One region of the Nonomuraea sp. NPDC052634 genome, then DNA from elsewhere that is predicted to be linked to it. Evidence: riboswitches for the same ligand, from Rfam matches in the RefSeq annotation. Region 1 holds a riboswitch; each other region holds the start of a gene.

Region 1 (4,692 bases):
CCCTTGCCGTCCCCGGCGACGTTCGCCGAGTAGGTCTTGGTCGTCCAGCCCAGGCTGTACTTGATGGTGATCTTGTGCTTGGTCTTGCACCGGTTGTGCCAGTAAACGGTCACCGACGTGTTCCCGTCTCCCCATGACCAGGCGAAGCACCCGGCCACCCCCCGGTGGACGCCCGCCGAGGCCGGCGTGGCGCCGAGCCCGGCGCCGAGCCCCACGGCGACGGCGGACGCGGCGGCGACGACCGCCGCGCGCTTGCGCAGGCCGGCCATACGAGCAGTGATGGACACAGGAAATCCCCCTTTTTCCGGTGGTGTGAGGAACGCCCGGCGGCACCCCGCTGCCGGGCTCGCTCCTCACCGTGCCATCGAATGGGCCGGATATCCCGCGAACTTTGTCCAGACCTGCGGTTTTGGACAGCCTCTGGACAATTGGACAATGTGTCACTCCACGTAGATCGTGCCTCCGAGGCGGCGGAACTCGGCCGCCTTCGCCGCGTAACCGGCCTGCCTGATGTCGTGGCTGATCCGCATCGAGCAGAACTTCGGCCCGCACATCGAGCAGAAGTGCGCGGTCTTGGCGGGGGCGGCGGGCAGCGTCTCGTCGTGGAACGAGCGGGCCGTGTCGGGGTCGAGCGACAGGTCGAACTGGTCCTCCCAGCGGAACTCGAAGCGCGCGTCCGACAGCGCGTCGTCCCACTCCTGCGCCTTCGGATGGCCCTTGGCCAGGTCGGCGGCATGGGCGGCGATCTTGTACGTGATGACGCCGGTCTTCACGTCGTCCTTGTCCGGCAGGCCGAGGTGCTCCTTGGGGGTGACGTAACAGAGCATGGCCGTGCCGTACCAGCCGATCATGGCGGCGCCGATGCCCGAGGTGATGTGGTCGTAGCCGGGCGCGATGTCGGTGACGAGCGGGCCGAGCGTGTAGAACGGCGCGTCGTCGCACAGCTCGCGCTGGAGGTCGACGTTCTCCTTGATCTTGTGCATGGGCACGTGGCCCGGGCCCTCGATCATCACCTGGACGTCGTGCTCGCGCGCGATCTTGGTCAGCTCGCCCAGCGTGCGCAGCTCGGCGAACTGGGCCTCGTCGTTGGCGTCGGCGATCGAGCCGGGCCGCAGGCCGTCGCCGAGCGAGAACGACACGTCGTAGCGGGCCAGGATCTCGCACATCTCGGCGAAGTTCTCGTACAGGAAGCTCTCGCGGTGGTGCGCCAGGCACCAGGCGGCCATGATCGAGCCCCCGCGCGAGACGATGCCGGTCTTGCGGCCCACGGTGAGCGGCACGTGCGCGAGCCGCACGCCCGCGTGCACGGTCACGTAGTCCACGCCCTGCTCGCACTGCTCGATCAGGGTGTCGCGGAAGACCTCCCACGACAGCTCCTCAGGGCGGCCCTTGACCTTCTCCAGCGCCTGGTAGATCGGCACGGTGCCGACCGGGACCGGGGAGTTGCGCAGGATCCACTCGCGGGTCTCGTGGATGTCCGCGCCGGTGGACAGGTCCATGATCGTGTCGGCGCCCCAGAGGGTGGCCCACGTCATCTTCTCCACCTCCTCCTCGATGGAGGAGGTGACCGCCGAGTTGCCGATGTTGGCGTTGATCTTCACGAGGAAGTTACGCCCGATGATCATGGGTTCGGACTCGGGGTGGTTGACGTTCGCGGGGATGATGGCCCGGCCCGCGGCCACCTCCTCGCGGACGAACTCCGGCGAGACGCCCTCGCGTACCGCCACGAACTCCATCTCCTTGGTCACCAGGCCCCGGCGGGCGCAGGCGACCTGGGTGACCGGATGGCCGGCCGCCCGCCGCTCCTCGATCCACTCCGCCCGGCGGCGCGGCAGGCCCCGGCGCAAATCGGGCTCGTAGGAGGGGTCGGTGTACGGGCCCGAGGTGTCGTACAGGGTGACCGTCTTGTCGTTCGACAGGCGCACCTGGCGCATCGGGACCCGGAGTTCACCGCAGTAGATCTTGGAAAAGCGCGCGTCGCTCATCGCGCAAACTCCCTTCGCCGGCATTACCCGGAGCAGGTTCTGGCGGTCGGCGGCTCGCAGCCGTCCTCTCAGCCCGGTCTCCACCGGGCTCCCGCGTTCGGACGGCGCTGATCGTACCCACCCCCGCCAAGGTCCCAAACCCACCCGAAAAGGTTTGGGGGCACTTCTCAGCGGTACGGACCCCATCAGGGGAAACATGATGAGAATCGCCGCTGTCGCAGGACTACTCGTCGTGATGGCCGCATCCGGCGCCACCGCCGCCGCCGGGGACGGCATGCAACAGCACGAGGTCAGCCAGGAGCAGTACGACATCCTGATGGCCCAGTGCCGCTACTCCGATACCGGCAAGGCCAAGTGCCGCGCGAACGTCAGAGAGCTTTACCGCGTCGGCCGTACCGACCCCACCCTCGACTGCCGCACCTACGCCGGCGTGACCGTCTGCGGCACGCTCAAGCTCAGCGCCGCCGAGCGGGCCTGCGTCCGCGACTCCGAAGCCAAGGGGCTGTCGTTCCGGCGCGCCGAGGTGGAATGCTACGTCCAGCCCTGAGGAGCCGAGCGTGATCATCGTTGGTGTGGACGGCTCCCGCCCCGGCCTTGAGGCGGCCGGCTGGGCCGCCGCCGAGGCCGCGCTGCGCCAGGTGCCGCTGACCGTCGCCCACGTCGTGCCCGCGTGGGTGTGCGAGGAGGGCACCTCCGTCCGGTACGCCGAGGTCGCGCGGTGGATGCGCGAGAACGCGCAGTCCGTGCTGACCTCCGCCAAGGACCGCGCGCTGCGCGAGCGGCCCCAGGTCCGCGTGGAGACCGTCCTGCTCCCCGGCGATCCCCGCGCGGCGCTGGTCAAGGCGTCCGCCGAAGCCGAGCTGCTGGTCGTCGGCAGCCGCGGCCTCGGCGGCGTGCGCGGGCTGCTCGTGGGCTCCGTCGCGTACGGGGTCGTCGCGCACGCCGAGACGAACGTCGTCCTCATCCGCGACCGCGCCGCCACGCCCGGCGAGGTGGTGGTGGGCACCGACCTGTCCGCCCGCGCGGGCAAGGCGCTGGAGTTCGCCTTCGCCGAGGCCGAGCTGCGCGGGGCGCCGCTGCGGGTCGTGCAGGCGTGGGCCTGGCCCCAGCCGGGCGGCTTCGAACCCGCCGACGACGACAGCGAACAGGGTCACCTGCTGGCGTTGCAGAGCGCGCTCGTCCCGTTGCGCGCCGAACATCCCGGCGTGGAGGTGACCGCCGAGGTGGTGCACGGGCATCCTGTCGAGGTGCTGAAGGAGGCGGCGGCCGGCGCCGAGCTGCTGGTGGTGGGCTCGCGCGGGCGGGGGCAGCTCGCGGGCATGCTGCTCGGGTCGATCAGCCAGGCCATGCTGCACCATGCGCCCTGCCCGCTCGCGGTGGTCCGCGCCCCCGACACGGCGTCGCAGCCCGGAGCACCGGTCTGACGCCTTACCCCGCGCGGCCCCCGCCCCGAGCGGGCCCGGCCCGCGCACGCAAACGTGAAAGTTACATGCGTCTCCCCAGGTCGCCCCGGGTGAGCCGATCATTCCCTTTTCCGCACCCATAGGCGAAATTTACGATCTGCGCGCAGGTTGACGACGGGAGAGCGGACCATGCGCAAGATCGGTGCCGTGCTGGCCGGGATGGTGGCCGTGATCGCGGCCGTGCTGTTCGCGACGACGCCGGCCGACGCCGCGGCCGTACGGATCATGCCGCTCGGCGACTCGATCACCGGCTCCCCCGGCTGCTGGCGCGCCCTGCTGTGGAACCGGCTGCTGAGCACCGGCCACACCAACATCGACTTCGTCGGCACGCTGCCGCCGCAGGGCTGCGGGGTCGAGCACGACGGCGACAACGAGGGACACGGCGGCTACCTCGCCACCAACGTGGCGAACCAGAACCTGCTGCCCGGCTGGCTCTCGGCCACGCGCCCCGACATCGTGCTCATGCACTTCGGCACCAACGACGTGTGGAGCAACATCCCGCCCGCGACGATCATCAGCGCGTTCACCACGCTGGTGAACCAGATGCGGGCGAGCAACCCCAACATGCGGATCCTCGTCGCCAAGATCATTCCGATGAACCCGGCCACCTGCCCCGACTGCGCCCAGCGCGCCGTGGCGCTCAACGACGCCATCCCCGCCTGGGCCGCCGCGACGACCACCGACCAGTCGCCGATCACCGTGGTCGACCAGTGGACGGGCTTCGACACCGCCACCGACACCTACGACGGGGTGCACCCGAACGCCGCCGGCGACCAGAAGATGGCCGACAAGTGGTATCCGGCCCTGGTCGAGGCGCTGTCCGGCACCCCGACCCCCACCGACACGCCCACCGTGCCCGACGGTGACTGCACGGCCACGTACAAGACGACAGGTCAGTGGCAGGGCGGCTTCCAGGGCGAGGTCACCGTCACCAACACCGGCGCCGAGCCGATGACCGGCTGGACGGTGACCTGGACGTACGCCGATGGCCAGCACCTCACCCAGCTCTGGGGCGGCACGCTGAGCGCGGACGGCTCGTCGGTGACCGTGCGGAACGCGGCGTGGAACGGCTCGCTCGCGCCGGGGGCGTCCACGACGTTCGGCTTCCTCGGCTCGTACGAGGGCGCCAACACCGCCCCCACGCCCGCCTGTTCGAGCTAGGCGGACGCCTTCACCACCGGCGGCCCCTCGCTGGCCTGCACCAGCACGAACCCCTGCCCCCTGAACGCGAGCTGCATGGCCTC
Region 2 (4,692 bases), on a different contig from region 1:
TGCCCGGTCACCAGCTCGAACAGCATGATGCCGGCGGCGTAGACGTCGCTGCGCACGTCGGCGGCGCCGGTCAGCACCTGCTCGGGCGCCATGTAGCCGATCGTGCCGATCAGCATGCCGGTGCGGGTCTGGTTGGTCGCCTCGATCGCCCTGGCCAGACCGAAGTCGACGACCTTGACCCGGCCGTCGTCGGTCATCAGGACGTTCTCCGGCTTGACGTCGCGGTGCACCATGCCGGCCTGATGGGCCGCGCCCAGGGCGGCCAGCACCGGGATGAGGATCTCCAGCGCCTCGCGGGCCGGCAGGCGGCCGCGTTCGCGCAGGATGTCGCGCAGCGTGCGGCCGGGGACGTACTCCATCGACAGGTAGACGACGTCGTTGTCGGTGCCCTGATCGAAGACGGCCACCACGTTGGGGTGTGACAGGCTGGCGACCGACTTCGCCTCGCCGATGAACCTCCTGACGAACGCAGGGTCCTCGGCGAGCGAGCGATGCATGACCTTCAGCGCGACGGTCCGGTCGAGCCGGACGTCCAGCGCGAGATAGACGGTCGCCATACCGCCCCGGGCGATCCGGCCCTCGATGCGGTAACGCCCATCGAGGAGCCGCCCGACCAGGGGGTCCGCAGTCGTCGTGTCCACCCCGCTGAGTTTACGGGCGATTTGCCACCGGGATGGCCTTGCCGCCCGAAACCGATGCGGAGACGTTCCCGTCCGCACCGCCGCGGGGATGCCGATGTGGCCCCGGCGTGTCGCCGGGGCGCACGAAACGGGCCGCTCGCGCGGGCGGCCTCCCAGGAGGCACGCGCGAGCGGCCCCCTGGAAGGCTCACGCGGGCCGTCTTATGGAAGCGGGCTACGGCGTCATGGGGGAGGACGCCTCGGCGTAGCGGCGGCGCGGGATGCGGCCCGCCTGGGCCGCGAGCCGCCCGGCGATCACCGCCTGCTTCATCGCCGCGGCCATCAGGTCGGGCCGCTGCGCCCGCGTCACGGCCGTGGCCAGCAGCACGGCGTCACAGCCCAGCTCCATCGCCAGCGCGGCGTCGCTGGCCGTGCCGATGCCCGCGTCGAGGATCACCGGCACGGACGCGGCCTCGACGATCAGCTCGATGTTGTGCGGGTTGCGGATGCCGAGCCCGGAGCCGATGGGCGCGCCCAGCGGCATGACGGCCGCGCAGCCGGCCTGCTCGAGGCGCCGCGCCAGCGCCGGGTCGTCCCCGATGTACGGCAGCACCACGAACCCGTCGGCCACCAGCCGCTCCGCCGCGTCGAACGTCTCGATCGGATCGGGCAGCAGCGTGCGCTCGTCGGCGATGACCTCCAGCTTGACCCAGTTGGTGCCCAGGGCCTCTCTGGCCAGCCGGGCCGTCAGCACGGCGTCGCCCGCCGTGAAGCACCCCGCCGTGTTGGGCAGCACCTTGATGTCGCGCTTGCGCAGCACGTCCAGCACGGAGCCGCGCGCCGACGGGTCGAGCCGGCGCATCGCCACCGTGGTCAGCTCGGTGCCGGACGCGGCCAGCGCCTGGTCCAGCACCTCCAGCGAGGGCGCGCCACCGGTGCCCATGATGAGCCGGGAGGAGAACTTCTCACCGGCGATGATCAGCTCATCCACCTTGCACCGCCGTCAGCACCTCCACGCGGTCACGGTCGCTGAGCGCCGTCGTCTCCCAGGCGCTGCGGGTGACCACCTCGTCGTTCACGGCCACGGCCACGCCGGTGGCGGCCGTCGTCAGCGTCCGTACGGCCTCCGCCACGGTGGTGCCGTCGGCCACCTCGCGCTCAGACCCGTTAATGGTGACAATCATGAAATTTCCTGAAACCTCCCTGGCGAGCACAGGGTCGCCAGCTCGCTCTCCTCGCCCATCAGGATGGCCGCCGTCAGCGGGGCCATCAGCACCCCGCCGCGGTGGTGCCCGGTCGCGTACGTCAGCCCCGGGGTCCTCGCCGGGCCGATCACCGGAAGGTTGTCGGGGGTGCCCGGCCGCAGGCCCGCCACCACGTCGGCGACCTCCATCTCGGTGACGCCGGGCACCAGCTCCCTGGCGTCGCGCAGCAGCTCGTACAGGCCGCCCGCGGTCACCGTCGTGTCGAAGCCCAGCTCCTCCTGCGTGGCCCCCACCACCAGCTCGCCGTCGCCCCGGGGGACGAGGTAGACCGGCGAGCCGTGGACGGTGCCGCGTACGCAGTGGGTGAGCAGCGGCTGCGGCGAGCGCAGGCGCATGATCTGGCCCTTGACCGGACGCACCGGCACGTCGGCCAGCTCACCGCTCCACGCCCCGGCCGCCAGCACCACCCGGTCGGCCGCCAGCACGTCCCCGTCCGCCCACGCACCGTCCGCCTCACCGGCCCCGGCGACGTCAAAGGCCCGCTCGGCACCGTCACCGGCGGCCCGTTCGCCGGCATCGGCGGGGTACGGCGCGGCAGGCGGTCCGCCGACGTGGTGAGCCCCGAGACGCAGGCCGGTCGCCGGTGCGCCGGTGGGCTTCGACAGGCGTACGCCCGTGACGGCGCCGTTCGTACGGACCAGCTCGCTGACGCGCGCCCGCACCAGCGGAACGCCGCGCCGCTCCAGGGCGGTCAGCAGCGCCGCCGTCACCCGCCGCGGGTTCACCCAGGCGTCGCCGGGCGCGAGCAGCCCGCCGCGCACGGAGGGGGCCAGCATCGGCTCCAGGCGGCGGCACTCGCGCCCGGTCAGCCGTTCGACCGGCAGGTCCAGCTTCTCCATGAACGCGGCCAGCTCGTCCAGCATCGCCATGTCGTCGGAGCCGAACGCGACGTCCAGCGTCCCCTCGGCCCGCAGATCCAGCCCGCCCGCGCCAAGCCCCGAACGGGGGCCGCGGGCCAAGGCACCGGCGGCGGAGACCTCGCCGGCGGGGAGTCCGGCGTCCTCGGCCAGCTCGGCGGCGAAGGCGGGCCAGCGGCTCAGCGCCGCCATGCCCAGCCGCAGCAGCGGCGCCTCGGTGTAGGTGACCTCGCTCACCGGCGCCAGCATCCCGGCGGCCGCGTGGGAGGCCCCGGTGGCGGGCGCGGGATCGACCACGGTGACCGGCCGTCCCTCGCACGCGAGCCGCCAGGCCACGGACAGCCCGACGACCCCGCCGCCCACGATCACGTCCATCATGCGCTCCCTTCGCCGGCATGATCCGGATCAGGTGTCTTGCGGTCGAAGGCCCGTCACAGCCTTCCTCTCAGCCCGGTCACGGCCGGACTCCCGCGCGTCTTACCGCCCACAGCCTACGACCTCGGTACGGGGCGCACGCACCGGCCCCTTATGGTCGCCGTTATGGTCATGAGCGTGAACCATGTCGTGGTGGCGGGAGCGGGTCTCGCGGGTGTGCGTACGGTGGAGGCCCTGCGCGGGCGCGGCTTCGACGGCCGCATCACGCTGCTGGGCCAGGAGCGCCATCGCCCCTACGATCGCCCGCCGCTGTCGAAGGCGGTGCTGAAGGGCGACGCCGACACCAGCTTCATCGACACCGACCTCGACGCGCTCCAGATCGACTTCCGGCCGGGCGTCGCGGCCACGTCGCTGCGCGCGGGCGTCGTGGAGACCACCGAGGGCGAGCTGCCCTACGACGGCCTGGTCATCGCCACCGGCGCCGACCCGATCAGGTTGCCCGGCGACGGCCCGCAGCACGTCCTGCGCACGCTCGACGACGCTCACGAGCTGCGGGTGATGCTCGTACCCGGAGCGCGGGTCACGGTCATCGGCGCGGGCTGGATCGGCGCGGAGGTCGCCACCGCGGCCCGGCGCGCGGGCTGCGCGGTCACGGTCATCGAGGCGGCGCAGACGCCGCTCGCCGCCGCCGTCGGCATGGAGCTCGGTGGCCGCACGATCCCCTGGTACGAGGGCATCGACCTGCGGCTCGGCACCATGGTCGAGTCGGTCGAGGAGGGCGGCGTCCGCCTGGTGGGCGGCGAGTTCGTCGAGTCCCACGTGGTCGTCACCGGCATCGGCGTGCGCCCGGCCGTCGAGTGGCTCGCCAACGCCGACATCGACCTGCACAACGGCGTCGTCACCGACGAGCACCTGCGCACCTCGCTGCCCGGCGTGGTCGCGGTGGGCGACTGCGCCGCGTGGTGGTCGCGCCGCTGGGGCACCCGCCTCAGGGTCGAGCACTGGGACACCGCGCTCAACGCCCCCGACGTCGCCGCCGCGACGCTCATGGGGGAGGAGGCGGTCTACGACCCGGTGCCGTACTTCTGGTCGGAGCAGTTCGGCCACATGCTCCAGTACGCCGGACACCACACCGAGGCCGACCGCCTCGTGTACCGGGGCGAGCCCGAGGGCAAGTGGTCGGCCGTCTGGCTCACCGACGGCGACACGCTCGCCGCGGTGCTCGCCGTGGACCGGCCGCGCGATCTCGTACAGGGCCGGCGCATCATCGAAGCGGGCCATCGACTGGACGCGGAACGCCTGGTAGATCCACAAGTGCCCCTACGAGATTGTGTTGTTTGAGCAAGCACGCCATGTGGTAGTTGTGGTTTCGTGACGCTTTCTGTTGCACAGATCGACCGGGAGACCGAGCAGCTCGTCGACGAGTGGCTCACCCTCCCCGAAGTGGCCCAGCGCCTCGAGCTTCCGATCGGCCGGGCCAAGCAACTCCTCAAGGACCACAAGCTGCTCGGCGTGCGCCGCGGCAGCGGCGGGCCGCAGGTGCCCGCGAAGTTCCTCGACGGAAAGGACGTGATGA
Region 3 (4,692 bases), on a different contig from region 1:
AGGGGTATGTCGAGCAACGATCTCGATGCCCTGTTGCGAGTGACCTCCAGCACCTATCGGGGCGAGACCCCACCCGACATCGCGTTCGGCACCTACGACGGCGCGGTGGGCAGGCTGGTGCTGGCGGTGACCGCCAAGGGCATCGTGGCGTGCAGCTATGAGGCGGAGAACGACGTGTTCGAGCGGGTCACGCGGCATCTGGGCCAGTTCATCGGGCCCGACTCGCGCCGGCTCGACCCGGTGCGCAGGGAGCTCGACGCGTACTTCTCCGGGCGGCTGCGCGCGTTCGCCACGCCGGTGGACCTGACCCTGGCCACGCCGTTCGCGCGTACGGTGCTGCAGAAGACCATGGCGGTCCCCTACGGCACCACCACGACGATCGAGCGGATCGGGGAGAGCATCGGCAGGCCGCGCGCGCTGCGGGCGATCGGCAACGCGCTGGCCTCCAACCCCGTCTGCGTGATCGTGCCCTGCCACCGGGTGCTGCGCGAGGACGGCGAGCTCGGCGACTACCCGGGCGGCGCGGCGGCCAAGCAGCATCTGCTCAACGTCGAGCGGCGCGCGATCGCTGGATGAGCCCGATGAGCAGCGTGATCAGGGCGGCCACCAAGGCGCCGCCCAGCGCGCCGTTCATCCACGGCTCCCGTACGAAGCCGAGCGCGTCGCGCACACCGGCCCACCAGCCGTCCCACGCGGGGAAGGTCGGCGTCGAGGTGGTCAGCCAGTACGCGGCGAAGCCCAGCGCCCACGGCACCAGCATCGACCAGCGCGAGGGGGCGTCCTCGGCGGTGTTCCAGCCCTCGCCGCGGCGCAGCACGAAGTAGTCGACCGCGAGCACCGCGAACATCGGCACGAACACGGCGCCGATCACGCCGAGGAACACGCCGTAGGAGTTCACGTCCGCGAACAGCGCGATCACGATCGTGACCACGCCGATGGCGGTCGACAGGATGCGCCGGTCCACCCGCGGCATGAGGTTCTGCAGCGACATCGTGGTGGAGTAGACGTTGGCGAACGACTGGTCGGTCTCGCGCAGCACGAGGATGCCGAAGAACAGCGCGCCGAGCGGCACCGCGACGAACGGGTTGAACACCGTCGTCTGGTCGGCCAGCACGCCGTCCGCGCCCGCCAGCGCCACCGCGTAGACGCCCAGCCCCAAGCAGGCCACCTGGGCCAGCGTGTAGCCGCCGACCACGCCGGTGAACGCGGCCCGGCCCGAGCGCGAGTGCCGGGCGAAGTCGGCCGCCATCGGCACCCACGACACCGACAGCGCGATCACGTAGTCCACGGCGGCGGGGAAGGCCGTCCAGCTCCCGCCCTCGGGCGACGGGGCCTCGCGCAGGAAGAACACCGTGAACCAGATCATCGCCACGATCACGCCGACCGTGACGTAGCGGCGCAGCAGCCGGATCGAGCCGAGCGGCCAGATGGTCAGCGCCGCCGTCAGCACGCCCGCCACGATCACCCACACCTGGTACGGAACCGCCGGGAAGATCGCGCCCGCGCCCTTGGCGATCACCCAGAGCTCGAAGGCGCCCCAGCCGATCATCTGGATGATGTTCAGCACCGTGGGCACGTAGGAGATCCGGGCGCCGAACAGCCCGCGCAGCAGCACCATCGCGGGCTTGCCCGTCCGCGTGCCGGGGACGGCCGACAGGCCCACCATGGCGGTGCCGATGAGGCTGCCCACCACGGTGGCGATCAGCGCCGCCGCCAGCGTCAGCGGGGCGTTGCCCAGCGGATCGAGCAGCAGCAGGGCTCCGGAGAAGCCGAGCAGGCTGACCCCGAGATTGGCCCAGAGCGCGCCCTGATCGAGCACGCCCAGGGTCTTGGGGGCCTCTCCATCAAGGGTCAGCGGCACTTCTTCGACGCCGTGCGACATCGCACACTCCCTACGCCGGCATTACCCGGACAGGTTCAGGCGGTCGGCAGCGGATGGTTGTGCTGCCCTCTCAGCCCGGCGACCCCGAGCTCCCGCGACGATCTGTAGTTTGCGCCCCAATGATGCCTCAATGGCGACTAATTCGCCATAGTGGGCGACTTATGCCACAAAAGGCTCCTGTCCCGTCTCGCTGACCATCGGCCGCCGCGCCGCCTCCCACGACTGCATGCCGCCGCCGACGTTGACCGCCTCGCGCCCGAGCTGGTTGAGCCAGGCCGCGACCTGCAGGGAACGGCCGCCCACCCGGCACACGACGTAGATCGTGCGGTCGTCGGGGACCTCGTCCACGCGCCCCTGGATCTGCGTCATCGGGATGTGAACGGCCTGCGGCGCGTGGCCCGCCAGCCATTCCTCCTGCTCGCGGACGTCGAGCAGGTAAGCGTCTGCGGGTACGGCACTGGCCTCGATCTCAGGAACGGTCATGACTCCATCATGGCCTGCGCGAGGCGGTGCACCGGACGCCCGCCTACTTGAGCAGGCGGGACAGGCGGCGGTCGGCGAGCGGTTTGCCGCCGGTCTGGCAGGTCGGGCAGTACTGCAGCGAGGAGTCGGCGAACGACACCTCCCTGATCGTGTCGCCGCACACGTCGCAGGACTGCCCCGTACGGTTGTGCACCCGCAGCCCCGACTTCTTCTCCGCCTTGAGGTCCTTGGCCGCAAGGCCGCGAGCCCGCTCGACCGCGTCGCGCAGCGTCGTCACGATGGCCTCGTGCAGGTCGGCGATCTGCGCGTCGGTCAGCGTGGCGGCGATCTTGAACGGCGACATCTTCGCCGCGTGCAGCACCTCGTCGGAGTAGGCGTTGCCGATGCCGGCGATCACCTTCTGGTCGCGCAGCAGGCCCTTGATCTGGGTGCGCTTGCCGCCGATGATGCGCTTGAGCGCCTCGACGGTGAACGACTCGGCGAGCGGGTCGGGGCCGAGGGCGGCGATGCCCGGCACATCGTCCGGATTTTTCGTGACATAGACGGCTAGGCGCTTCTGCGTCCCCGCTTCCGTCAGCTCGAACCCCGGCGCCAGGCCCTCCTCGTCGGGCGCCAGCCGCACGCGTACGGCCAGCGGCCCCTTGCCGGGCCGCACCGGCTTCGCGCCCGACAGGTCGTCGCGCCAGCGCAGCCACCCCGCGCGCGCCAGGTGGATGACCAGGTGCAGCCCGTCGCAGTCGAGGTCGAGGAACTTGCCGTGCCTGGCCACGCCGGTCACGGTCAGCCCGTTGAGCGCGGTGACCGGCGGATCGAACGTCTTCAGCGCCTGGATGGCCACCACATCGACCCCCGCGATCGCGCGGCCCACCGCCCGCTCACGCAGAAAGTGAGTGAGGGACTCCACCTCGGGAAGTTCGGGCATGCCCCCAGCGTACGTCCCGCCCGGGGCTGTCCCCGGCACGCGCGGAAAACCGTCGGTGCACGTGGTGGGGACCTTGACGCCGTACGGCTGCCCCCGGCACGCGCGGAAAACCGAAGAGACCACACGGCCCTCCGGCCCCGGAACCTGAGCACGGCACCCCGGGCTTCGGCGGTTGAGGGCGGCGCCCTGAGTCCGGGACCTGAGCGCGGCGCCCTCAGCCCCGAAGCCCGGACGGGGGTGCCCGGGGTCCCGGACCTGAGCGAGGTGGTCAGTTGGAGTCGACGACGTCCTTCGGCACCGGCCGGTCTTCCTTGATCGCGTTGAACAACGCCAGCGCCTTGGGCCGGTCCCACTTCACCGCCGCGCCGCTGGGCACGGTCTCGTTGCCCCCGAACGGCACCACCGTGGTCACCGGGCTGTCGCCCATGGCCAGCCCGAGCGAGAGCATGTCGAACGCGCCCGTGCCCGTGTCGACCTCGACCGCGTCGGTGGCGCTGGCCGCCAGCGGGATCGCGGTGAACGGGTTGAGCAGCACCCCGGGGCTCGCGGCCTTCTTCACGACCGCGCTGAGGAACTGCCGCTGCCGCTTGGTGCGCTCGTAGTCGGGTAGCGCGCCGCCCTTGCGGGTGCGCACGTAGCCGAGCGCCTGCGCGCCGTTGAGCGTCTGCACGCCCTTCTTCAGCTTGAGCCCGGCCTTGGGGTCGTTGACGGCGGCCCGTACGTTGATCTCGACCCCGCCGACGGCGTCGACGATGTCGACGAACCCGGCGAAACCGATCTCCATGTAGTTGTCGATGTGCACGCCGGTGGCGTTCTCGATGGTGCGCACCAGCAGCTTGGGCCCGCCGAAGGCGTAGGCCGCGTTGAGCTTGTCGCGCCCCCTGCCGGGGATGGTGACGGCGGAGTCGCGCGGCAGGCTGACCAGCGTGGGCGGGTCGTCGGTCTCGGGGATGTGCAGCAGCATCATCGAGTCCGTACGCTGCCCCGCGGCCCGCCCGGTCGCCAGCTTCTTGCGCTGGGCGGCGGTCAGGCCCTTGCGGCTGTCGGACCCGACGAGCAGCCAGTTGGTGCCCGGCGTGTCGGCGGGCCGTCCCTCGTAGTCGTCCAGCACCCCCTCGATGCCCGTCAACCGCGAGTCGATCCAGAAGTACATTCCGATGCCGGCGATCAACAGCACCACAAGCAAACCGGCGATGATCGCCAAAACGGTCTTGCCGGAGAACCGCGGGCGCGGCACCAGCCCCCAGGGCCGCCGCTCGTCGGAGCCGGAACGCGACCTGAGCGGCCTGATCGGGCTCCTGCCCGACCGCTCACGCCCGTAAATCCGCGAGGACGCCCTGCGCGGCTCGTCCTCGGCGGGACCGGGAGGCACGGGGGCGGGAAGCTTCTGTGTGGGCGCCCCTCC

The links. A riboswitch is a leader RNA that binds a small molecule or an ion and turns the genes downstream of it on or off. The one in region 1 is predicted to bind thiamine pyrophosphate.
Region 2: linked by a shared signal. The riboswitch ahead of AB0K67_RS08575 (FAD-dependent oxidoreductase) and the one ahead of thiC (phosphomethylpyrimidine synthase ThiC) in region 1 are both predicted to bind thiamine pyrophosphate.
Region 3: linked by a shared signal. The riboswitch ahead of AB0K67_RS19430 (cytosine permease) and the one ahead of thiC (phosphomethylpyrimidine synthase ThiC) in region 1 are both predicted to bind thiamine pyrophosphate.

What each region holds. Positions count from the first base shown of each region.
Region 1 is NZ_JBFATY010000003.1:386,242-390,933, reverse strand. It holds gene AB0K67_RS17730 (hypothetical protein) at 1-287, opposite strand, end outside; gene thiC (phosphomethylpyrimidine synthase ThiC) at 441-1,985, opposite strand; TPP riboswitch at 1,978-2,090, opposite strand; gene AB0K67_RS17720 (hypothetical protein) at 2,221-2,532, shown strand; gene AB0K67_RS17715 (universal stress protein) at 2,543-3,409, shown strand; gene AB0K67_RS17710 (cellulose binding domain-containing protein) at 3,578-4,609, shown strand; gene AB0K67_RS17705 (AIM24 family protein) at 4,606-4,692, opposite strand, start outside.
Region 2 is NZ_JBFATY010000001.1:1,909,631-1,914,322, reverse strand. It holds gene pknB (Stk1 family PASTA domain-containing Ser/Thr kinase) at 1-641, opposite strand, end outside; gene AB0K67_RS08585 (thiazole synthase) at 855-1,562, opposite strand; gene thiS (sulfur carrier protein ThiS) at 1,603-1,803, opposite strand; gene AB0K67_RS08575 (FAD-dependent oxidoreductase) at 1,800-3,119, opposite strand; TPP riboswitch at 3,107-3,223, opposite strand; gene AB0K67_RS08570 (FAD-dependent oxidoreductase) at 3,288-4,457, shown strand; gene AB0K67_RS08565 (Rv2175c family DNA-binding protein) at 4,488-4,692, shown strand, end outside.
Region 3 is NZ_JBFATY010000004.1:55,825-60,516, reverse strand. It holds gene AB0K67_RS19435 (methylated-DNA--[protein]-cysteine S-methyltransferase) at 7-576, shown strand; gene AB0K67_RS19430 (cytosine permease) at 545-1,882, opposite strand; TPP riboswitch at 1,872-1,988, opposite strand; gene AB0K67_RS19425 (rhodanese-like domain-containing protein) at 2,042-2,365, opposite strand; gene AB0K67_RS19420 (DNA-formamidopyrimidine glycosylase family protein) at 2,409-3,287, opposite strand; gene AB0K67_RS19415 (LCP family protein) at 3,556-4,659, opposite strand.